DNA from 3 places in the Fervidobacterium nodosum Rt17-B1 genome. Region 1 is predicted to be linked to each of the others. Evidence: riboswitches for the same ligand, from Rfam matches in the RefSeq annotation. Region 1 holds a riboswitch; each other region holds the start of a gene.
What was found. A riboswitch is a leader RNA that binds a small molecule or an ion and turns the genes downstream of it on or off. The one in region 1 is predicted to bind cobalamin.
Positions count from the first base shown of each region.

Region 2: linked by a shared signal. The riboswitch ahead of cobT (nicotinate-nucleotide--dimethylbenzimidazole phosphoribosyltransferase) and the one ahead of FNOD_RS01325 (ABC transporter substrate-binding protein) in region 1 are both predicted to bind cobalamin.
Region 3: linked by a shared signal. The riboswitch ahead of FNOD_RS07205 (ATP-grasp domain-containing protein) and the one ahead of FNOD_RS01325 (ABC transporter substrate-binding protein) in region 1 are both predicted to bind cobalamin.

Region 1 is NC_009718.1:262,889-271,295, forward strand. Features, by position in the region: gene FNOD_RS01310 (ABC transporter ATP-binding protein) at 1-569, opposite strand, end outside; gene FNOD_RS01315 (hypothetical protein) at 696-3,731, opposite strand; gene FNOD_RS01320 (FecCD family ABC transporter permease) at 3,819-4,808, opposite strand; gene FNOD_RS01325 (ABC transporter substrate-binding protein) at 4,810-5,700, opposite strand; cobalamin riboswitch at 5,759-5,930, opposite strand; gene FNOD_RS01330 (hypothetical protein) at 6,032-6,400, opposite strand; gene feoB (ferrous iron transport protein B) at 6,397-8,283, opposite strand; gene FNOD_RS01340 (FeoA family protein) at 8,286-8,407, opposite strand, start outside.
Region 2 is NC_009718.1:1,469,798-1,478,204, reverse strand. Features, by position in the region: gene FNOD_RS07155 (adenosylcobinamide-GDP ribazoletransferase) at 1-127, opposite strand, end outside; gene cbiR (cobamide remodeling phosphodiesterase CbiR) at 117-779, opposite strand; gene cobU (bifunctional adenosylcobinamide kinase/adenosylcobinamide-phosphate guanylyltransferase) at 776-1,273, opposite strand; gene cobT (nicotinate-nucleotide--dimethylbenzimidazole phosphoribosyltransferase) at 1,273-2,319, opposite strand; cobalamin riboswitch at 2,397-2,571, opposite strand; gene FNOD_RS07135 (extracellular solute-binding protein) at 2,666-3,700, shown strand; gene rgy (reverse gyrase) at 3,859-7,233, opposite strand; gene recF (DNA replication/repair protein RecF) at 7,238-8,257, opposite strand.
Region 3 is NC_009718.1:1,482,460-1,490,866, reverse strand. Features, by position in the region: gene FNOD_RS07230 (cryptochrome/photolyase family protein) at 1-818, opposite strand, end outside; gene FNOD_RS07225 (peroxiredoxin) at 968-1,423, shown strand; gene FNOD_RS07220 (ferritin) at 1,452-1,940, shown strand; gene FNOD_RS07215 (YitT family protein) at 2,002-2,859, opposite strand; gene FNOD_RS07210 (succinate--CoA ligase subunit alpha) at 2,829-3,686, opposite strand; gene FNOD_RS07205 (ATP-grasp domain-containing protein) at 3,673-4,740, opposite strand; cobalamin riboswitch at 4,821-5,002, opposite strand; gene FNOD_RS07200 (NUDIX domain-containing protein) at 5,162-5,677, opposite strand; gene FNOD_RS07195 (DUF2202 domain-containing protein) at 5,878-6,435, shown strand; gene FNOD_RS07190 (hypothetical protein) at 6,584-7,117, shown strand; gene FNOD_RS07185 (aldo/keto reductase) at 7,232-8,158, shown strand; gene cobO (cob(I)yrinic acid a,c-diamide adenosyltransferase) at 8,172-8,407, opposite strand, start outside.

The sequences.
Region 1 (8,407 bases):
ATGTGTGTGGTCATAAATACAGTGGTACCTTCTTCTGCATATTTCTTAAGAAGCTCTTTTAAAATTTTTGCACTTTTGGCATCTAGCCCGACTGTTGGTTCATCTAGGAAAAGCACTTCCGGTTTTCTCATCAAAACAGATATGAGCATTAGTTTTTGCTTCATACCGTGTGACATTTCGCCAGCAAATTTGTCAAGATAATCCACACCAAAAACATTGCAAAGGTCATCTATGCGTGATTTAACAGTTTTTTTATCCAACTTATAGATAGAAATAATAAATTCAAGGAATTCGTATCCTCTAAGGTGTTCGTATATTTTAGGTTCATCTGGAACAACGCCTATCCTTCGCTTTATTTCTATTTCTTTGTTTTTCATATCCATACCAAGGATTTCAACCATACCAAACGTAGGTTTCAGTGCACCAGTTAACATTTTTATCGTGGTTGTCTTACCCGCGCCGTTTGGTCCAAGAAATCCAAATATCTCTCCTTTTTTTACATTTAGGTTGATACTATCGACAGCTGTAAAATCACCAAACTTTTTTGTTAAATTAACCGCTTTTATCATTTAATTCATCACCTCTTACCTTCTTTTAAAAGTTGTGAAATTTTTCTAATACATTATAGCACTAACACTAAATAACATAAAGTCCCCTTTTGGGGGACTTTATGTGGGGTTTATAGAAATTACATTTTATCTTCCTATAATTTTATACATTGGCAGATTAAGTGTTGAAATCGGTTTTACTGCAGGTAAGTTAGTAATATCGTAAAGTAATATTCCGTTATCTGTTCCTACAACCATTTGTCTGTTATCAGCTTCCGTATGAAATGCGTAAGTTAAACCTTTGAAATCTATGTCAGTTATTTTCTCACCGCTTGAAGATAATATCTTTATTCCAAATCCACCACCAGATACAAAGATTTTTTCTCCGTACCAGGATATATTCCGTGCAGGTGCACCTTCGAAAACAGGTGTTTTTGTCAAATTATCATCATCTTTTTCTGTAAGCGTGACACCGTTTCTATCAAGTATCCATATACCGTTGAAATCACCATCAGCGACAAAAATTCTATCGAAGTATTTATCTACAGCTATTGCCAAGTCGTTTCCAGGATTGTACTTCTTAAGTGTGTATCCGTTTGGACTTTCTGTAATAACGTAATATGGTGTTGAAATTTTTCTCTCATCGTTGAAGCCAAGAATATTTCCAGCATTATCTGTAAGTAAAGTATACCTAACTATCCCAGCTTGGCCACATGATACAATAACATGAGATGGTTTTTGAGCTTCAGATATGTAATCAACGACAACTTGCAACGATTTTGGTTCAACGTTTTCCTCAATTGATGAGAAATATGGTATATTTTGACTTATTGTTGCTGGAAGCGTTACCGATACTCCTAGTGAATTACCATCATAGCTAAAAATTTCTACAACGTTTCCTGAACTTTTCTTCCCCAAAACGTAAGCTCTTCCTTGCGCGTCTATTGCGACATCATATATAGAGTTAAATCCAGATAGATCCAAAGGAGTTGCCGTAGATAAATTCAAAGTTGTATAATCAAAATCATACAATTTTGCGATTTTTGATTCAGTATTTGCAACGACTATTTTTGCTACTCTTGTTGAGTTACTTTTTGGTACAGCTTTCATTTTCACATCGATTTTGTTCAAAAATTGACCGGTATCCCATCTTCTAATTGTCGGTTCAAGTGGATCTCTTACATCTAAAACATATAAACCATTACAATGGAATCCATCACCGACTGCAAAAACAAAGTTGTTTAGATATTTTATATCAAAAGCTTTGTATAACTTATTTGGTTCATTTTTCGAATCGTTTAAGTAAGTTGTAAGCCCTTTACCACTATCGAGAACAATCGCATGATTGTTACTATCGTCTTCTTTTATAAATAACATATCTGTAAATTTAGCTCCAAGCTCAAATGCAACCTCAGATGATATGGAATCGTTTATCCATTTTCTAATTCTGTCGATTGTGAATGCGTATAAATTGTTGTTTGACAACTTTACGCCTTTAACTTCTGTATCAAATAGATTGTTGGCTAAATTTGTTACGGAAGATGATGGAAGCTCATTGGGGGCATTTTCTGCATCTGAAAGGTTTACATATTTTACGCTCTTATAATCTGAAAATGCAATAACAAATTTCGAATTAAATTGACCTATATCTAAATCGTTTACCTGCCCTTGATAAAGAATAATTACATCATTGATGGTAATATTTGGTATATTGACTAAGTTAAGCTTTAATAGTCCGTAATTACTGACAGCCAAATATGCATTTGTGCCTGAAAGTTTTATGGAGCTTATCTTACCTTGGGTAATATCTACTTTTGAGTTTGTTTTTGTTCCAAATTTTGAGTACGTAGATACTGGAACTTGTAATCTCTTTATTATTTTTCCGAACTCTTTGCTTGCAACTATTGGATTCGCGGGATCTTTTAAATCCACAACAGTTAATCCACGAGTACCTTCACCTATAATTGCATAATGTTTGTAAATTTTTATTGATGTTAATGTTGTTCCAAGGTCTATTTTTTTAATTAGCTTTGGTTGACTTTTGTCTGATGCGTCTATAACATAAAGGCTTGTGCCACCAACAGTATAAATATAGTCTTCTACGACATCTAAATCTACAAGTTCTGAATCATCTGAATTTACGAAAAATCCCTCAAGCTTTATAGTTGGCAGGTTTATAGTGCTTGATATATTAATTATTGATTTTCCATCAAAGCTCTTTGAGATTACATACGAATATCTTGGCTTTGAGTTCGTTTTGAAAGTAACTTCTGCCGTTGAAGATGCTTTTGAAAGATCGTAAGCGGTAACTGATGCTTTATATTGTGCGTTGTATTCTAAACCACTTACTATAAATTCCGTAGCTGTTGTTTCAGAAGTTAGTATAGTGCTTGAACCTTTTAAAATTGAAACCTTATATTTAAGTCTGTCGTTAGGATCGTTATCTATACCATTCCAACGTAAAATAAAGTACGTTGGTACTATTTCATTCTGAAATGGTTGTACTATTTGAACTGTCGGTGATTGATTTATTATGTTTACCATTTTTTGGACAGTTCTTTCTGCGTCGTAAACATCTTTGGCGTAAATATCTATAATGTAATTGTCTCTTGGAAAACTTTTAATTGGTATTTTTACTTGGAGGTCTTTTTCATTTTTCCAAATTATGCTTCCGTCCAACTTCAAGACTTTTACCGATGATATTATTCCATCATTTTCAGGATCAGATATATTAACAGTAACTTCTTCGGTTTCTTCAGTTATAACTTCAGGTGTTATAATTACTACAGGTTGGAGATTATTAACTTTTATCTTTTTTTCTATGCTGACACTTTTTCTACCATCACTAGCTGTTATTGATAGTGTGTGCTCTATATTGAAAAATGCAGAGTTCAAATTCAGCTTTGATGCGTAATCATTTAACTTTAATTTTGTCAAATTTTGCCCCGAGGCAAATGTAATGTCATCCAATTTCCATGTAACGGTTGGGTTGTTTCCAGTTACGGTGACTGAAAATTCTTTAGTTCTGTCTACTGAGATGGTCTCGGTTACTTGGGTTATATCGTTGTTATCATACTTTAAGTTTCTTATGCTTAAAACTGAAATGTTGGAGCATGAGAATAAATAAAACAAAAGTATAGGTATTCCAATAAACAAAAAAATGCTTGAATAAAACCTTTTCACAAAAATCCCCCCAAATAATTTTGTATAAAATCTAAATAAAATTATAGCACATTTAGTGCTTAATTTTGTACAAGTTTGCAATTTCTATCAACTTTTTCTTTTCATGAGCCAAAACATAAACGGGGCGCCAATTAAGGAGGTTATTATACCAACTGGTATTTCCACAGGATTGAGAAGTGTACGTGAAAGGGTATCACACACTGACATAAATAATCCACCAATTAAAATCGTCGACGGAATGTTTTTTCTATGTGAAGGTCCAGATATCATGCGTGCCATGTGCGGGACTATCAAACCTACAAAGCCAATAATTCCTGTTTTAGATACAAATGCTGCAGTTACAAATGAACCAAGCAAATAAAAAAGCCACTTTACGCCTTCAACATTTACTCCTAGGCTTTTTGCCTCCTTCTCACCAAGTGACATCGCATCAAGTTGTTTGCTATACAATAAAGATAAAAAAACGAAAACACCTAATGATAATGCTGGAACAGGTATATCAGAAAAAGTAATACCAGAAAATGAGCCAAAGAGCCATACATGACCTGTTACTAAAGTTTTTTGCGCTATGTTCAATAATAACATACTGCCTGCAGAAAACATCGTACTCACCAATACACCGCTTAGTACGAGATGAACTACTGGTATTACACTCCCTTTTCTTGCCAAAGTTATAGTCATAAGAGAAGCAATTACCGCAAAAATGAAGCTCATTGTTGGAATGCTTACATGTGCAATAGAATTGACCACAAAATATACAGCAAGTAAAGCTCCAAAGCTTGCACCCGCGGATGTTCCCACTAAATATGGATCAACAAGAGGATTTTTCATAATTGCTTGGAAAGTGTTACCAACGATTGATAGTGCGATACCTGTAAGTGTTGCCATGAGTACCCTTGGAAATCTTAAATTCCATATCATGTACTTTTCTGGAGAATCTTCAGTTAAAAGTTTAAAAATTTTGAAAACGCTTACATTCACTGTACCGAAGGATAGATTTAAGAGAAAGACCACAACAAAAATAACAGGGAGAGAGTATCTCCCTGTTTTTAAAATCAAAGACTTTAACTTGGACAAATTACTTTCCTCCATAGAAGAAATTATAGAAAATATCGAGATATTTGAATATATGTGGAGCCGCTTGACTTACTTCGTCACCATCAACTACAAAGATTTTGTTGTTTTTCACAGCTTTAAGATTTTTCATTATTGAATGATTTTTGACAGCCTGTTCAACAGACTTTACATCACCATAAGCACCAATGATAATTACATCGGGATCTTGTTGTACCAACCATTCCCAGCTTACCGATAACCAACCGTTATTTCCGGAATATGGAGCTGCGATATTTTTACCGCCAGCAATAACAATAAGTTCATTCATATAGGACCCCGTACCAGCTGTCCAAAGTTCTTTTACTTTTTCATCAGGTACGGTTATAGTGAAAAATACTGTAGGTCTTTTTTCAAGAGGTATTTTTGAAGTTTTTTGACCAACTTCAGTCATTTTTTGCCTCAATTCGTTGGTAATTTTATCTGCTTTTTCTTTTACGTTGAAAACTGCTCCGAGTTGTCCAACTGCTTTTATTATGTCGGTGAGAGTGTTGGCGTTCAAAACATAAGCGGTAAGATTTGCTTTTTCAAGTTTCTCAACCTCTGGGAATTGGAATCCACCAAACATCAGTACAAGATCAGGCTTTAAAGAATAAATTTTTTCAATATTAAGCGGAACCATGTTACCTATATTTTCCGCTTTTTTGTAATTATCCCATGCTGTAACTCCAACAATCCTATATTCCAATCCCAAAGCTTGAAGGTACCTTGTTGCACTTGGTGCCGCGGAAACTACTCTACGAGGTGGCATAGGAATGTTTACAATTCTTCCTGCATCATCAACAACCGCAATAGCTAAGGAAAGAACCGTAAACAATAACAGTACCAATAACCAGACTTTTCTCAAAGTTTTCATACACAAACCCCTCCTCTATGCAAAAATTTTTTGCCATCCCCAGGCTACGTGGTGGATGGCTCCCTTCCTTTGCATGTTAGGTCTCCCGACTCGTGGATCATCCTACTCTTCACACCTTCCCAGCCAAAATTAGGCCAGTGGTATATTGTGAATTTCGTCCCCACTCACGGTGGCGGCCCCGCGCCGGATTTTCACCGGGCTTCCCTTTCAACATGCAAAGGGAGGTTTATTTATATTTTTATCCTTAAATTTTATTATAAACCACTCTTTTTCAAAATTCAATATTTACTTTCTTGAATTAAAGCTACATATACATGTTTTTTGATAAGCATTATTTCTTAAAAGCTAATTTTCTGAGTTTTTGTACGTTATAAATGTTATACAGCGAAAATATCATCAGAACGATATCCGCGTTAGTTAATTTATAGATAGATTCACCAAAAATTTTATTAATCATGGAAAATATGAATGTTAGAAATACGTACCCACCAGTTATTAAAAATAGGATATTTCCAACGTAAAGATGCGCTATGCGGTATGATATAGCTGGTTTGCCAAATTCTCTGAAGCTTGTTAAAAATACAAGAGAAAATGTGAAAAGTATAAGTGCAAATATATACTGTTTTTCAAAAATATACATAATAGATATAAGGAAAGAAGAAAATATCGATATCCAAAGATTCAAATTTATGTACTTCATGATAACAGCCTCCAAGAAATATTAACCAAAAATGCGATAAAATAAGAAATGGTTAAACTATAAAGTATCGCAAACAACGTGTATTTGTTACTATTTGTTTCCGCCTTTATAGCTGCAAGTGTTGCAAAGCAAGGTATGTAACCTAGAACAAATACCATCAACGTCGCTGCTGTAGCAGGTGAAAGCACTACGTTTTCAATACCGTTGTAGAATTGTGAGAATGATGATACTATAATTTCTTTTGCTACACCACCAAATATAAGTGCGGAAACTGTTTGCCATGAAAAACCTAAAGGCCTAAATAAGAATTCTAGAGATTTGCCAATCATGGCAACAAAACTATTTTCAATATTGTTTGGATCTGGAAAATACGAGAGTGCCCATACAATTATGCTTGCTGCAAAGATTATTGTTCCAGCTTTTTCGATAAAATGTTTACCTCTGTTCCACATATACACTGCTATATTTGATAATTTTGGAAGCCTGTACCGTGGTAATTCCATTATAAAAGGTACAGTTTCTCCTTTAAGTATAACTTTGTTGACAATTCTTGATGAGATAGCGGTAAGTACTATACTTAAAAGATAAATTAAAAAGAAAGCTTCAGCTTTGTATTGCGAAAAAGCCACGCCTATTATCATTAGATAAACAGGTATTCGTGCGTTACAACTTATGAATGGAGACACCAAAATGGTTGTTATTCTTTCTCGCTCGTCAGATAAGCCACGAGCTGCCATTATTGAACTGACGTTGCAACCAAACCCTAAGAGTAAGGTCATAAATGAACGACCTGTCAGTCTTAGAGAGTACATTAATTTATCCATAATAAATGCTATTCTTGGTAAATATCCACTTTCTTCCATTATCCCAAGTGCAAAGAATAAGGCAAATATGCTTGGTATAAAAGCTAAAACACTTCCAACGCCATTTATAATTCCATCAGATATTAAAGATTTAAACATAGTGTCGTTTCCTATAAATTCGACAAGTTTTCCAAATAGGAATTCCAAAAGTCCAACTAAAGGTTCCGAAGTTTTAAATGTAAAGTTAAATGCTAAATAAATGAGTGAAATAAATATAGGTATGCCTAAATATTTGTGCGTTAAAACATGGTCTAAAGCTTCCATGGTGGATAACAAATTGTTCGATTTGGTAAAACATCTCGAAATTATTGCGGTTATGTATTCATACCTCTTTTTAGCTATTTCCGTGGCTATTGATTCATCTGTTGTAAAGTCGCAATTATTTATTAATTCACGAACGAATTTATCGTTCTCAAGGTATTTTATTGCCATAAATCTTTTGTTGTATTCGTTTGAGACGCAATTTTCTACTTTCTTTATTAGATTTTCTATTTCTTCGCCATATTCAAATAATTTTGTTCGCGTTACCTTTTTAAATGAGTTAATTATCGTTTCCTTCAATTCGTCAATACCTTCACCTGTATGGGCGGAAGTTAGAACTACTGGTACACCCAAAAATGTTTGTAACGCTTCTTTATCGATGTTTATGCCATTCTTCTTTGCTTCGTCTATAGTGTTAAAAACTGCAACAACATTTAAGCCTAGTTCAAGAGATTCTAACAAAAGGTACATACCTTGTTCAGGTGTCATGCTATCTATAACAACGACCGTGACATTTGGAGGAGTAAAAAGAAGAAAGTCTCGTGTAACCTTTTCATCTAAAGAAGTAGCAGAAAGCGAATAAACACCTGGTAAATCAACGAAGTGTAATGTATAGTCCCTATAGCTTGTTGCGCCTTCAATTCTTGTAACTGTAACACCCGGCCAATTCGCAACGTATTGGCGCGCGCCAACAAGTTTGTTGAATAAACTAGTCTTGCCTACATTTGGATTTCCAAGAAGACCGACTGTTATTACCATTCTTACTCCTCCAAATCTGTTACAGAGTTTTTAAGCACATTATCCCTTATCTTAGTTACCATAACTTTCGATAGTCTTCCAAAACCAATGTCAAATATTCCGACGGAAGTCTTAACTCTCCTAT
Region 2 (8,407 bases), 740 kb from region 1:
CAACTATTGTGAAATAAGCTGGTATTCGTTTCATCCTGACTTCCCAATCAGACAACTCCCCTAATTTCACTGGCAATCTTGATATGAAAGAAAAAGTTAGCAAGATATCCTTTAAACTATCTTGCATACAACTTCACCTTCTTAAAAGCCTTCCAAAGCTTTAAAGAGTCAATTAAATCATTCAAATCGAATATCTCAAAACACACGTATTCAATTTCGTACATCCTATCACCCAATATAGAATACATCTGCTCAAGCGTTTCTAAATTAAGCTTTCTATGGTCTTTACCATTCTCAATACCCATAACATGAAGCTCAACAACATTACTCAGAAAAGCATCATCAACCTTCACACCCAGCAAATGATGCCCTATATCAAAAACCGTCCTTTTGAAATTTACAACTTTTTCTTTTAAATTCTCAACAGATATCCGCCCGCCAAAATCACCATTGAGCAAATCGTAAAATTCTTCACCATCGTAAGGATGAAGGACATAATTAACAACAGGCAACTTTCCATCAAAATAATTCAAAACACTCCCAACATTCTTCAAACTATCGGTTGGTAAATGTATGGAATACTTAAGGCCATAATTTTCACTGAGAGTTCTGAGCTTACCGATTTCCCTTTCGAACAAATCAAACGTATCCGAATCCCACGTATAGACTAATAATTCAACGAAATCGACAAGTTGGGCAACTAAACGAGCGTTTTCGTAATAAGTACCAGGTACAAGCCACGAAGTAGTACCAATCAATTGCCTCTCTGCTCTCTTCATTTTATCCGTACCCCTATTCCACTCACAACTAAATAAACTTGGTCAGATATATTAGCAATTTTTGAATTCAACTTCCCTAGAGTTTCAACATATTTTCTTGCAAGCTCATTTTCTGGAATAACGCCCCAACCAACCTCGTTAGTAACAATTATCAACTCGCATTTCACATTCTTAAACGATTCCAACAGCTTATCTAAATAATTATCTATGTTAACCGCATAATAATACAAATTCCCAAGATATGTTGTAACACACTCAAAGACTATAACATCGTACTTATCGGCGATACTATTAAGAGTATCTGGAACGTTAATTGGTTCCTCATACGTATCGAAATCATTTCCCCTCTCTGCTTTGTGCTTTTCAATACGTTTCTTCATCTCTTCATCGAAAGGTACGCCCGTTGCCAAAAATGCCTTTTTATTGTACTCTTCAGAAAGTTTCAAAGCGAAAGAACTCTTCCCACTCTTCACACCACCAGTTACGAGAATCATCACTGATCAGTCCCTTTCGAAACACCCGCACTATCGAATGTAGCCATCTCTCTAATCATCTTTATTGCGGCTTCGATTATCGACATAGAAAGCACAGCACCGGTACCTTCACCAAGGCGCATGTCTAGGTCAAGGATAGGTCTCAAGCCTAAGGTATCTAAAATCACCTTGTGACCTTTCACCTTCGATTTGTGACCTGCGAAGACATATTCCCTTACTTCTGAATTAATCTCCCAAGCCAATAACAAACCAGCGGTTGTCGGAAAACCATCGATGATAATCGGCACACCCATCTCAGCAGCTTGAAGAATAAAACCTGCCATCTCGCCTATACAAAAACTTCCAACTTTCTGGAGTACATCGATTGGATCGGACGGATTTGGCTTATTTACCTCAATTGCCTTTAAAACAGCCCTTTTCTTGCTCTTCAATTCCTCTGTACTTATCGGTGTCCCAATATCGATTATCTCGTTTATATCGTATCCAAAAGCAACCGCGATTGCCGTGGCGGTTGTTGTATTACCAATCCCCATATCGCCAACTGCGAGCAAATCAGCACCATCTTCTATCGCCTCGCGCGCTATTTTCCTCCCGTACTCTATACACAACAACGCTTGTTCCCTTGTCATCGCAGGGCCTTCCGTAAAATCATTCGTCCCAAAACCAACCTTTGCTCTGATAAGATAAGGAGATTCAATCGGAAAATCACCATCAACACCTGCATCGACAACATAAACAGTTGCTCCAACGTGTCGTGAAAAAACATTAATAGCGGCTCCACCGTTGAGAAAATTGTACACCATCTGCTTTGTAACTTCTTTTGGATAAGCTGAAACCCCTTGCTTAACAACCCCATGGTCTCCCGCAAATACATAAACCCTCTTATCTTCAGGAAGATCTGGAATAACCTTACCCTGGATAAGCCCCATTCTAAGAGCTAAGTACTCAAGATATCCCAAACTTCCGACCGGTTTTGTAAGATTATTGAGCCTTCTCAAAATATCATTACGTAAAGTTTCTTTGTTAATCTTCTTCCCTGTTTCCATACGCCTCTCCCCCTTACTTTCTAATCCACGCTATAATAATTTAAAAACAAATTTTCCTGAAAAGCCCAAGCTTTCAGGAAAGAAATCTACCTAATGTCGGTCTCCCGGCTCGTGGTTCATTCTACTCCCTACGCCTTCCCAGCTCATCGAAATGAGCCAGTGGCATCAATGTAGGTTTCGTCCCCACTCACGGTTGCTGGGCAGCCCCGGATTTCCACCGGTGTTCCCGGCACACTAGGTAGTCAAACTTATTCGGTTTGTTTTTATTCTACCATACAAATATTCAAATTCAAATTATTATTTGATATAATTAAATCGCAAAATCATACTAAGGAGGGAGAGAACGATGATGAAAAAGTTTGGATTGCTTTTTTTATTAATTTTGCTTTCCTCTTTTCTTCTTTTCAATTTAGTCTCTAGCTGTAATCGTTCAAACACATTGCATATTTACAACTGGGCGGATTACATCCCCGAAGAGGTTATAAAAGAATTCGAAAAAGAATACAATTGCAAAGTCGTATACGATACATACTCTTCAAACGAAGAAATGTACTCAAAACTCAAACAAGGCGGGACTGGTTACGACATCGTCTTCCCATCTGGAGACCATGTTAGAATGATGATAAACGATGGAATGCTGGAAAAATTGGATCTTTCTAGGATACCGAACATAAAAAATATTGACCCTATCGTTCTTTCAAAGACAACATTCGACCCAGACCATGAATATTCCGTTCCATACATGATGGGAACAACAGGAATTATTGTAAACAAAAAATTCTTGAAAAGCTTTGAGAAATCCTGGAGCATATACGAACGCGCAGATTTAAAAAACAAACTCACATTACTTGACGATATGCGCGAAGTGTTTGGAGCCGCGCTCAAATATTTAGGATACTCTGTCAATTCAACCAACCCAGAAGAAATCGAACAGGCAAAGCAAGTAATACTAAAATGGAAAGAAAATATCATCAAATTTGACGCCACAACTTACGCACAAGGAGTAGTTAATGGCGAATTTTGGGCAGTCCATGGTTATCCAGAAAACGTCTTCCAATTAATTCCAGAAGAGGAACGCGATAACTTCGAATTCTTCGTTCCAAAAGAAGGAGGTACACTCTGGATAGATAGCATGGTAATTCTCAAAACATCGAAAAACAAAGACTTGGCTTACAAATTCATAAACTTCATCCTTAGACCGGAAATCTCAGCAAAGATTTCAGATTATCTAATGATTCCATCACCTGTTACAGATGCGGTAAATTACAAAGAAGTGGCAAATATCTACGAAATCTCAGACCTTGAGAACTGCGAAATAATCGATTACCTTGGTGATAAAATCGACCTTTACAACAAAGCATGGGAAGAAATCATAAAATAAATATGTATCATTTAAAACTAAACTTGGTTTTGGTAGTCTACTGAAGATATGTTTTTTAGTTTTCTTTGAAATGTTTTTTCATTTATAAATATCTCTATTCTCTAAAAATAAACCCCATTCAATTTTCCGATTGAATGGGGTTAAATTTTTTTAAATCCTCAAATTCTCTCAATTTCCATTTTTAGATTTTTAAGTATCTTTTGGTAATCTTCTTCGCCAAGTTCTACTTTGTCCATAAGTTGTTCAAGTTCTCTTGTAAAGTCTTCTCTTACAAATTTAAATTTCTCTGGACTGGAGTTTAAGAATTTGTACACTTTCTCACCTAGCGGTGTCGGTATCAGGTATCCTTCTTTTTCTACGACGTATCCTCTCTCAAGTAATCGACTTACAATTGTGGCATACGTAGATGGTCTTCCAAGACCACGTTTTTTCATCTCTTCTACGAGTGTACCTTGCGTGAATAAAGGTACTTTCGGAACGCTGTAGAAGGATTTATAATTCACCACAACAACTTCCCCAGTAGGTATTTTCGTAAGTTTGATTGGGAATATTTTGTTGTAACCTTCTTGGATGATTTCTTCATATATTTCAAATGTCTGCTCTTTGTCGAAGGCTTTGACTGTAATATCACAACTTTTAACTACAACATTTCTCATTTGAGATGATATGAATCTTTTGAATATTAAATCATAAATTTTCAGGTGATCTGGCGTAAAATCTTCAAGTTCGCCTGAGTAGATCATCGATTTTATATCTTCGACATCAAGTACTCTTGTTGGTCTTATGCATTCGTGCGCTCCACCTTCGCCCCATGTTCTTCCTTTGAAATATTCTTCACCAAATTGTTCAGCTATATAACTTTTTGCAACGCTTATTCCAACATCTGATACTCTCGTAGAGTCTGTACGATGGTATGTGATGAATCCTCTTTCGAACAATTCTTGGAGTATTTCCATCGTTCTTGAAACGGAAATTTTGTATTTTTCGGAAGCGTCTTTCAATAGCGCATCTGTTGTGTAAGGTGGAAGCGGTGATTTTTCTTGGATTTTTTCCGAACTTTTGTTTATCTGAATGTACTTTAGGCCATTGTAAAATTTCTGAGCTTTTTGCTTGTCTTCAAATTCAAACTTTATATCAAGCCCGTATCTTTTTACAGAAACAATATGTATCTTTTTCCGATTTTCTTTCGCTCTTTCTATAACCCAACCCAAGACAGGGGTCTGTACTCTCCCCGCGGAAAGTGAGCTTTTTGAAAAGACTTTCTGGATAAGCTGGGAAAGTTCGAAACCGACCCATCTATCGGATATCCGCCTTACGACCTGAGCTTTCACAAGGTTTTCATTAACATTCCTTGATTCTTTAAGTGCGTTGAGTATGGCTTTTTTGGTTATTTCGTGGAATTCCATTCTCCTGATTTCTTTCACAAAAGGTGTACACAGATTTTTTAAGTCCCAAGAGATTTTCTCTCCTTCTGTATCAGGGTCCGTTGCCACAAGTATCATATCGAATTCTTTGCTGGCGTCTCTTATTCCTTCAATCATTCTTTCTTTTTTATCTATAGGTTCATACACGGGTATGAATTTTTCTTTCTCGATAACGCCAAAATACCCTATTTCCTTGTTCAAGTCCAACACATGACCAAACGAAGCTGTTATCACTAGGTATTTATCTTCGGTTATTACCTCATAGAGTTCTTGACCATTCACATTTCTTGAGATTGGTTTTCCAAAGAAGTTTGCAATGGTCCAAGCTTTGTGAGGTGATTCTACTATGACTAATACAGGCTTTAAGAAATCGTCTCGTCTACCTTCTTTCCTCCTAACTTTTTCTCTGTCCTCGTCGATTTGTCTTAAAATTTCATCTATGTTAATGCTACGAGCTTCTTTAAATGTAATATCTGTACTGAACCACCATCTACTTTTCTTTAATAGGTTGTTCAAAACCTTTTTGTCGTCAACAAGAATATAACTTAATCCTTTTGAAATTCCACCAACGTAAAGTCTTGAAGTCCTTCCAGAAGCTTGGAGATATCCTGTTATATCTGAAACAACTAGTATCCACTTTTCATCTTCTTGCCTTAAAACAACTTCATCTGAATTACTTATTTTCTCGTGTATTTCTTTCGAAAGTATGAAATTTTTTATTTCGTTTTTTAGCTCGTTAACTTTATCAACAGGAGGATTTGGCATTGAAGAAAATTTCTTCAACGCTTTCATCCATTTATCTACAAGGGAAACTTTTTCCTCTAAGTCCTTATCCCTTGCGATAAGCGGTCTTATGGAAGAAAGTGCGAGTAAAAGGTGCTTTACATTACCTTCGATATCAAGATTAACAACAATTTTAGGTACGCCGTAAAAAACCGCGTACCTTATAACCTCTGGCATATCTAATCCCCTTGCCAAAGGATTCCTGTAAGAAGATATACCGATAAGAACTTCTATCTCACCTTTTCTGTATTTTTCTAAAACTTCTGGAGACAAGTTTTCGTATGTCTCGGTTTTTATCCCGTTACTCTCAAGTAAGTTTTTAATGTAATCTACACGTTCTTTTCCAAAATCAGACGAAAGAAATACAAGACCACCTTTCCCTAATCTTTTTACTGTTCTAACAAGTGCATCGTCAAGATTTTCTACTTCTTCGTAAACGTCTTCCACATTTCTTAAATAGAATATAGGTCTGCCAACATCAAAAGATAAGAGTTCTTTGAATAATCTTATTCTCTCGGATTTTGGGTCACTAGTTGCGGACGCTACCACCATTACTCCCTTAGCTTTGCTTGCAATTTTTCTTACTTCTTCTTGCATTGCTTTTACTTTCTCTTCATTCGCTTGCGTTCTCTTCATTTTTATGTAATTCATTGTAAAACTTATGTCTTTCTCGTCAAATCCTAAAAGATACAGCGCTTTATCGATATTTTTTGCCGTCTTCAAGAACGAATCAACATCATCTACAAAAATAAAAGCGAAATCCTTGGGGATGAGGTCAACATTTTTATAAAGAAACATCGAAGAGGTGATTAGTATTTTGAAATCACCATTAGCCAATCTTTTTTTCTTTTCTTCTCTTTCTTTATTGCTCTCATCAAGCCCAAAAACAAGTAAATCAGATTCTTTAACTTTATCTTTCAATTTCTCATAGCTTTGAAGAATGAGAAGTTTTGTAGGTAATATTATGTACGATCTTTTACCTTTTTTGGAAAAATATAAAGCAGTAGCGAGCCCCCACGAAGTTTTACCTATTCCCGTGGGGGCAAGTAGTGCAAATGACCTTCCTAAGAGTAATTTTCTAGCCCAGAATTTCTGAAGTTCCCAAGGATCAAATCCAATAAATTTTCTAAATACCTTTTCCCAATCATTGTACCTTTCCTTTAAAGAGCACAAATCATATTTTTCTTCTTTTATGTGTTCACACAAAAATTCTTTTGAAACTTGTTGGGGCAAGCATTTTTCGCAAAGTAAACCATTCAACAATCTCTCAGAAGTTATATCTCCCCCGCAATTTGGACAAAGGTTCTTAAATATGGCTTCTATCAAAGTATCACTCCTTAGCCAAATTTATATTGTGTGCACCGAGAAGTGGAGACAAGCCAGCGATGATAACTTGACCGGATAAATTAGATATAAACTTCTCGAGAAGATGTGGGTCTAATACATTTCCTGGGTCATCGAATAAGAATACTGGCTCATAAAGTTTTGTTTCCTCTATCAGTTTTTTGAATGCGATTATCAATGACAAGTAAAGCAATCTTTTTTGCCCTTCTGAAGCAAAGTACTTAGCTATGTAACCGTTGTAATAGAATACGTAATCATCATGTGTGTGTGGACCAACGGTCGTTACTCTCTTCTCTATGTCTTCATCTATATAATCGGCTATGTTTTTACCTTTGAACTCTGAAACATATTCTACTTTGAACATCGGGTCAAGATATTTAGACAACTCATTTATCATGATTTCTCTTTTTTCAACGATTTTTTCGGCTAACGGCTGCATTTCATTTGCTAATTTCAAAACCTTTTCTCTATCAACATTCTCTTCAGCTAAAAGAGCGTTTCTTTCATCGAGTAATTTTTCGTAATTTCTGAGAATTTCGTAATATTCAAGGTCTAGAAGCGAGAATATTTCGTCAAAGAATTCTCTTCTTTGAGATGGATAACCATCAATCATTAGATAATCTTTGAAGCTGAATGGTATGGCTATAAATACTTCTTGGATATCTCTGAACCTCTTTACCTTGTTTCCATCAAGATACGCTATCTTTTCTTTCTTCGTTTCATCTGATTTATATATGACTGTAATATCGTGCTTTTTTCCACCACTTACAATTTTACCACTCACTTCAAAAAAGTTTGTGCCGAATTTTATGAGGTGATAATCCCTTCCTCCCCTGAAGGATCTTGGGTTTGATAGATAAGCGATTGCTTCAAGGATGGAAGTTTTGCCAGCACCGTTTGGACCATATATAACGTTGATACCGTCTTTAAAGTTCACTTCATATTCCGAGAAGCATCTGAAGTTTCTAAGTCTTAGGCTTTCAATAAGCATCCTTCTTTTTTCCATCCTTCCACCCCCTCGGAAGTTTGTATTTCATTATTTTATATTGCATTTTATATTATATCAAAAATTTTATCACTTGACAAGATGGAGTGATAATAAACAATTTCGATTTTTACATTTTTAAATATTATTTCTGTGTAATTCCTGAATGCA
Region 3 (8,407 bases), 730 kb from region 1:
TCCAAAAATTCCAACTTATTAAACTCACTAAAATTATACTTTATATGATACCAAAACTCGCGCCATGCTAATTGCCTAACAAATTCTGGACTAACTTTACTTGCGATATTGTGTATCTTTCTTATCGATAAAACCCCAAAACGTATGTAAGGCGATAACCTAGAACTCATATCAAGCCCTGGAAAATCTCTTTGTTCTTGATACTTAGCAAAATCATAACTGCGCAACCTCTCAAATCCATAATCGTAAGTAAATACCTCATTCTTCTGATTTAGCTCTGGGAACTTAACCAGAATAGTATCTATTGTGTCCAAATCAAGGGCCACAACCTTTCTTTTTAATTCTTCGATATTTATCTCATATTCCTGACTCTCCACATACCCAAGCCACTTTTTGTAAAATGGGGTGAATACCTTGGTGTACGGTATCTTTCTAAAATCGGCAAGATAGTTATCGAACACAGCATGAAATTTCACGTTACACTTTCGACAAACTTTTTCAATATTCCTATCTCGCTCCTCACCTTGCCAAGAAAATGATTGCGCTGTATAAAGCGCATCTGGTTTATATTTTGAGAACAAAAATTCTAATATCTCATCATCTTCTCCATGAAAAACATACAAATTTATCTTCTTAGAAATATTCTTCAAAACATCGACAACAAAACCAACTTTTTGGTTGTAAGCGTTGAATTCTTTAAGGATGGTCTTATTGAATACAAAAATCGGAATGATTTTAGATGAATTTTTTAGCGCTTCAAATAATGCTTTGTTGTCATCTAACCTAAGGTCTCTTTTAAAAAGATACATAGAAAGCATATAATCACCCCACAAGGCAATTTTAGACAATTATTATTTTTAATTATACCCTATGCAAATCAAAAAATTAAAAATAAAATTTGACAGTTAAAATTAGATTTGGTATAATATAGTACAGAATATCACTTTAAACAAATGGAGGGAAAAATATGTTAGAATTAGGACAAAAAGCACCAAATTTTGAATTGGTTGACCATGAATTGAAACCTGTTAAATTATCAGAATTAAAAGGAAAAGTGGTTCTTGCGTTTTATCCGGGTGCATTCACAAGTGTATGTGAGAAAGAGCTTTGCACATTCAGAGATATGATGGCAAAATTCAACAACCTTAACGCAACGGTATTCGGAATAAGCATTGATACACCATTCTCGAACAAAGCATTCGCTGAAAAGAACAAATTAAACTTCAGATTGCTATCAGATTTTGGAGGGAACGTCGCAAAACAATACGGTGGTGTACATGAGAATTTCATCAACATCCCAAATTACACAGTGGCAAAAAGAGCAGTTTTCGTTCTTGACGATGGTGTGGTAATATATAAATGGGTAACGGACAATCCAGCAGTTGAACCACCTTACGAAGAAATACAAAAAGTTTTAGGTTAAGTTTTTTTAAAAAAAGGAGGGAAAAAACATGATAAGCGAAAAAGTACTTAAGGCATTAAACGAACAAGTTGGTAAAGAGATTTTTTCTTCATATCTGTATCTTTCAATGGCAACTTACTTTGACTCAATAGACCTCTTAGGTTTTGGAAAATGGATGAAAGTACAAGCCAGAGAAGAACTTGGTCATGCGATGAAGATATACGAATTTATATACGAACGTGGTGGAAGAGTTGAACTCCCAGCGATTGAAAAACCACAATCAAATTGGGAAAGCCCGCTTAAAGCATTTGAAGCAGCTTACAATCACGAAAGATTTATAACTGAAAGCATAAACAAAATCTATTCTCTTGCAAAAGAAGAAAATGATTACGCGACCCAAGAATTTTTGAATTGGTTTGTGAAAGAACAAGTTGAAGAAGAAGCTCAAACAGAACTTATACTTAAGAAACTCCAGAAATTACAAGATTCTCCTACTGCGCTTTACATGCTCGATAAAGAAGTTGGCTCAAGAGGATAATTTTAAAATACTTACAAAAAGCAAGAGCACGTTACGTGCTCTTGCTTTTGTTTTATACAATTTACACAATCTCTTTAAATCCATTCCCAAAAACCATGGGCGCTTCATTTACAACAAAGAACGCTTCTTTATCTATCTCCCTTATTTTAGTAACCAATTCATGTAACTCTCTTCTTTTCAACGTCACAAAGAGAATCTTTTTTGGCTTTTGAGTATATCCACCTGTGGCATCGAATATAGTGACTCCTCTGTTAAGCCCATTTAGTACGAATTCTTTAATCTCTTCGTATTTTTCTGAAACTATCCAAACATTTATAGACAACTCCAAACCCTTCAAAACAAAATCAATAGTTGTTCCATTCACGATAATTGCCAATATAGAATACATTCCAGTATTTATATCGTATGCGAAACCCGCCGACATACCTATGGAAAAATCAAGTACCAATATTCCAAGCCCCATTGGAAACCCAAAGAATTTGTTCATTATTTTCGCGAGTATATCCGTACCTCCAGTTGATGCATTTTGAGAAAAAGTCAAAGCCATACCTATAGCTGTCAAGATATCGCCAAAAAACACTGCGATAATCATATCGCCATTGTACTTGTAAATTGGGATTATTCTGTCGAAAAAATCGATGAAAAAGTTGAACATAAAGGTACAATAAATTGTCTTGAAGCTAAAATCGAAACCAACCAAAATAAACGCAATTAAAAATAACACTATATTTATCAAATACATCCAAACGCCAACTGATAGATGAATGAATTTATTTAAAACTATAGCCAACCCAGATGCCCCACCAGCTGCGATATTGTTTGGAATTAGAAAAATCACAACACCCAAAGCCGTTATCAACACACCAATTGTGGAAACAAAATACTCTTTTACAAGGCGAATGCGTTTTTCACTTCCCATGGAAATTTCACCACCCTAACACCGTATTCTCTCATCTTCTCCTCTTTGTACTTAATTTTCCCGTGCTCACCCTCGACTATCGCACCAGCATGCCCCATTCTTTTACCTTCCGGCGCATGTCTTCCTGCAAAAAAGCTCACAATATTACTTGGCTTAAACCCCATCTTAATCGCCTCAGCAACACCTGTAATCTCATCTTCTCCACCAATTTCCCCAATTAAAACAACCTTTTCAAAACCAAGTTTCGCGACTTCTTTAAAAGCTTCTAAGACATTCAAACCAATAACTGGATCACCACCAAGTCCTATCCCTATAGAAACTCCATAACTTTCACCTATATACTTCGCAATCTCGTACATCAACGTTCCACTTCTCGAAATAATGGCTACCTCGCCTTCTTTAAAATACTTCTCAGGCATAATACCAAGTTTTACTTTCTCTTTTGAATATATAACCCCGGGACAATTAGGACCAACCATCGTCAGATTATTTTTCTTAACGATATCAACCATCCTTAAAGCATCGTGGATAGGCACATGTTCTGTTATTACGACAAATTTCTTCACACCATTATTGAAAGCATCCAAAAATGCTTCCATTACATACGGAGCAGGCACAAAGAATATCGCCGTATCGACATTAAAACCTCTACTAACATAATCGGACAGTGTATTGTAAACAGGCACATTGTGTACTTCCTTAAATTCATTATTTTTACTCACACCACAGACAATATCAGTACCGTATTCTATCATCTTCTTTGTATGGTAGCTTCCATATCTACCAGTTATGCCATAAACGCAGACTTTTTCATTAGAAAAGAACATCTTTCATCAACTCCTTTTTCTTTGCCTCTTCTTTCTGGATTAACATTATCAATTCGTTCATATCACTAACAGCTGTCAAACCAATATTACTAAGTAACGCTCTTGCCTCTTCCTCCTTATTCCCAGAAATCCTTAAAAACAGTTCGACATCCGGATGTCTTTCTTTAAACAAAACTATCGCCTCAGCAACTTGGAAGCAATCTGTTATGCCACCAAAAATATTAAGCACTATCTTTTTAGAAATTCTTGAAACCTTTTTCAGTGCTTCCAAAACATTCTCACGGGTCGCGCCACCACCAACGTCGTAAAAATTGGCAGGCTCAAAACCAAATTCTTTTAACATATCTATCGTTGCCATAACAATTCCTGCGCCACAACCTATAACCCCATACGAACCGCCGAGTAACACCATATCATTTTCTCTTTCATTCATCTGCTCCATCGCCCAACTTTGCCTAAATAATGCATTATCATCAACATGCATTACTGCATCAAGCATCACATAACCACTTTTGGTAACTCCAATTGGGTTGATTTCTAAAAGCGTTAAGTCAAGTTTTTTAAAGATATCCAACAATACCTTGGCGGTCTCTTTAAATTCTTCCGGTAAATCGTTAAATGAATAAGTTTTCAAAACCTTATTTGGAAACATTCGTGATGCTTCCTCTATATCAACACCACCAAACTCAGAATAAATCATCAATATATTTCTATTCGTCCTATCGATCGTAATACCAAAGTACAACTCTTTGTCGTGTTTCACAAATTCTTCAATCAATACTCCTTCCGGCATTTCACCTTTTATCTCTTTATTCACAAGCTCTCGCAACGCTCTCATACTTTCTTCCAAGTTCTTTGCGATGATTACCCCTCCAGCTTTCATCCTTCCTCCAACAAGAACCTGAGATTTCAAAACCTGTGGAAAGCCGAGCTCCAAAATCTTTTGAGTGAGTTCCTTCGAATCGATATCCTCTTCTTTGACAAATAAGCTCCTTGGTACATAAAAACCATGTTCGCTCAAAAGTCTTTTCCCCACATACTCTTGAATCTTCATAGAAATCCCCTCCTCACAACTTTTCTAGGATTTTCAAGAATTTTAAAACAGAAAATTTCCCAAAAATCTATGGTTTTTGGGAATGCCATCCTACGAAGGCAGGTCTCCCGACTTGTGGCTCATCCTACTCTGCTCGCCTTCCCAGCTAAAAAAGCCAGTGGCCAGTTGAGCATTTCGTCCCCACTCACGGTGGCCCGACCGTCCCGGATTCTCACCGGAGTTCCCTATTAAGCCTTTCGGCACCTTCGCAGTTTGGAATATTAACTTTTTCACAACTTTATTCTAAATCATTCACAAGATAATGTCTAGTCGAATAACGCCTTTGAAATCATTTTTTCTTACCAAATAAGGATTTTTAAATTATCCTATCTTTCTAATGCTTTTGTATGGACAACTTTCCAAATTCAAATTTGTAAATAACCTATTCAAAAATACTATCTAAATCCTCGATTTTTAAATCTTCAATGCTCTTATCCTCTGAGTACTTTATCTGAGCAAGCTTCACTTTATTTGAACCATCTAATATATACCTTGCCAAAGCTTTATCTATGGGCGAAAGATTTTCTTCAAAAATTTTATCTTTCTCCACCCAAACGAGTTCTCCTTCATCACTTTGGATAAATTTGTCACTATTCAATTCTGCCACGAATATAAAAAGTACCCAATTGTAATGCTCCGGTCCTTCTTCAGATGTTACCATTTTCAACCTAAGATTGTTGAGTTCAAGTCCTGTTTCTTCTCTAAATTCCCTTCTAATTGCTTCTTCTATCCCTTCTCCATCTTCAACCTTTCCACCAGGTGGAACAAGAAATCCAGAAAAAGGCTCTCTTGTTCTATTAATAAATAAAATCTTCCCATCGTATTGCGCATAGCATATAACTGCTAACCGTTGCTTTGGGCTCTTGATAAGCTTTTGGGCTATCTCCGTGTATTTCACATTATCCAACTCCAATCCTAGTGTATATTTTATATATTTTTACCACTCCAACAACAATTAAATTATACCAAAAACTCTAAGCAAATTCTCAGGAAAGCATAAGGATTTTCTCAGCTTGGATGAATATAATTGGGATGTAAATATGAGAAATGAGAAACAAGCAACAAAAAAACCACACCTTGCTCTTAGGAGGCGATAGTATGAAAAAGGTAAACAAGTTAACTCTCACACTGATTCTTGGAATTTTAACAGCTGGTATTATGTTACTCTTCTCTTCAACAACTTTAAGCGCAGCACAAACAACAAGACTGATTTCTTACACTCCAACAAGTACACTTACTCAAGATGATATTAAAAGTCTTCAAATGATGATTCAAGAAGAAAAACTTGCAAGAGACGTATACAAAACACTCTATGAAATTTACAAACTCCCCATATTCAACAACATAACACGCTCTGAACAAAACCACATGGATGCAGTTAAAGCTTTACTTGACAAGTACGATATAGAAAACCCACTTAAGACAGATGAAATAGGAAAGTTTGCGTACCCATATTTCGAAAGTCTATACAATCAATTAGTTTCAGAAGGTAAAAAATCATTAACCGATGCTCTCAGCGTTGGAGTGAAAATTGAAAAGCTTGATATCAAAGATTTAGAAGAAGCCATTTCCAAAACAAGCAATGAAGATATAAAGGTAGTTTACGGCTATCTGAAAAATGGGTCAGAAAATCACTTAAGAGCATTTTCAAAATAAGTATAAAGTAAAAAAATTAAGCAAATTCTAAGTTTTCATTAAGTACTTTTTAAGGTTAAACGGATATACTTAAATTACCCTTGGTAAAGAGGGAGAAAAAAAGAGAAAAAACAAAAAACTATGAGGAAGGCAAAAGGAGGTTGGAAGTATGAAGAAGATATTAGTGGTATTAACGGCAGGAGTTCTTTTGGTTGGTAGCATATTCGCATTCGGTCCAGCAACGGCAAATCGTGGTTACCGCTATGGAGTGACAACTCAGTCTCAAGCACAAGCTCAGACACAGGTTCAAACTCAACTTCAAACACAGCAAGTTACCGCAACAAGACTTTACAGAAATCTTCCCGCAGATGCAACTTTAAGCGCAACACAAGAATTCAAAGGTACAATCAAAGAAGTATCATGGGACGTACAAAACGGATTTGTTCTCAAAATACAAGTTGGAAATGATGTATACGATGTCCACGCAGGTCCGATATTCAGAGCAGTCTCACTTAAAGCAGGGCAATCGATTGAAATTAGCGGGCGATTAGTAACAACAAGCACATCAAAATACATAGTTGCGGAAAAAGTTGTAATAGATGGAAAAGAAGTAAACGTTGACGACGTAATACCAGAAAGACGCAACAGACAAGCAGCACAAAAAACATCTCAAAGAATGCCAAACAGAGGTCCAAGGATATAACCGTAAAGACAGAGGTAAATACAGAAAATGCGTACCGAAAGGTACGCATTTTCTTTTATTATAAGTACTATAAATATCGTGGTATAATTTAAGGAAATAAAGGAGGTGGGATAAATGAGGTACATAAAACTTGGTGGAGAATTAGACGTACCAGTTATCGGTTTAGGGTGCATGAGGATTTGGGACAAACCGATTGAAGATGTTGTAAAGCTAATAAACACATCTTTAGAACTTGGAATAAATTTCTTCGACCACGCTGATATTTACGGTGGCGGAAAATCAGAAGAGGTATTCGCAAAGGCTTTGGAACACGTAAAAATACCAAGAGAGAAAATCATCATACAAACTAAATGTGGAATTCGAAGTGGATTTTACGATTTTTCAAAAGAACACATAATATCTTCCGTTGAGAAAAGTTTAAAGCGTTTAAACACCGATTATATCGACATCCTCCTTCTCCATCGCCCAGACACATTGATGGAACCAGAAGAAGTTGGCGAAGCTTTCACATATCTTCACAGCAGAGGAATGGTTAGATACTTCGGTGTGAGTAACTTTAACCCAATGCAAATCGAATTGCTAAGTACTGGAATTAATTACAAAATATTAACTAACCAACTCCAGCTTAGTTTAACAAATACGGGAATGATAGATTTTGGCATATTCACAAACACAAAATTCCCACAATCAGTTAATAGGGATGGTAGCGTATTAGAATATTCGAGAATAAAAGGCATAACAATCCAAGCTTGGTCACCGTTCCAATGGGGGGATGAGCAAGGAAACATAAGGGGTGTATTCTTAGACGATCCGAAATTTGCTAAACTCAACGATGAAATAAATAAACTTTCCCAGAAATACAACGTCTCCAAAGAAGCAATAGCTATCGCTTGGATATTAAGACACCCCGCAAAAATCCAAACAATTGTGGGAACAACAAATCACGAAAGACTAAAACGAATAGCCCAAGCAACGGAAGTATGGCTCACAAGAGAAGAATGGTATGGCTTGTATATCGCAGCTGGCAATATGATACCATAGCTAATCAAAACTCTCAAAACTCTATACCCTTGCGTGCCATTACGCCTTTTTGGTAATAATGCTTTATTTCTTTCATCTCCGTAACCAAATCGGCGATGTCTATGAACTCTTGAGGCGCATATCTTCCAGTGAGTATTATCTCCATATCTCGCTCTTTTGGAACTTTGCTAATCACATCAATAACATCTTTTGCGGTAAATAAATTATAGTACACTGCAACATTAACTTCATCGAGGATGACAATATCGT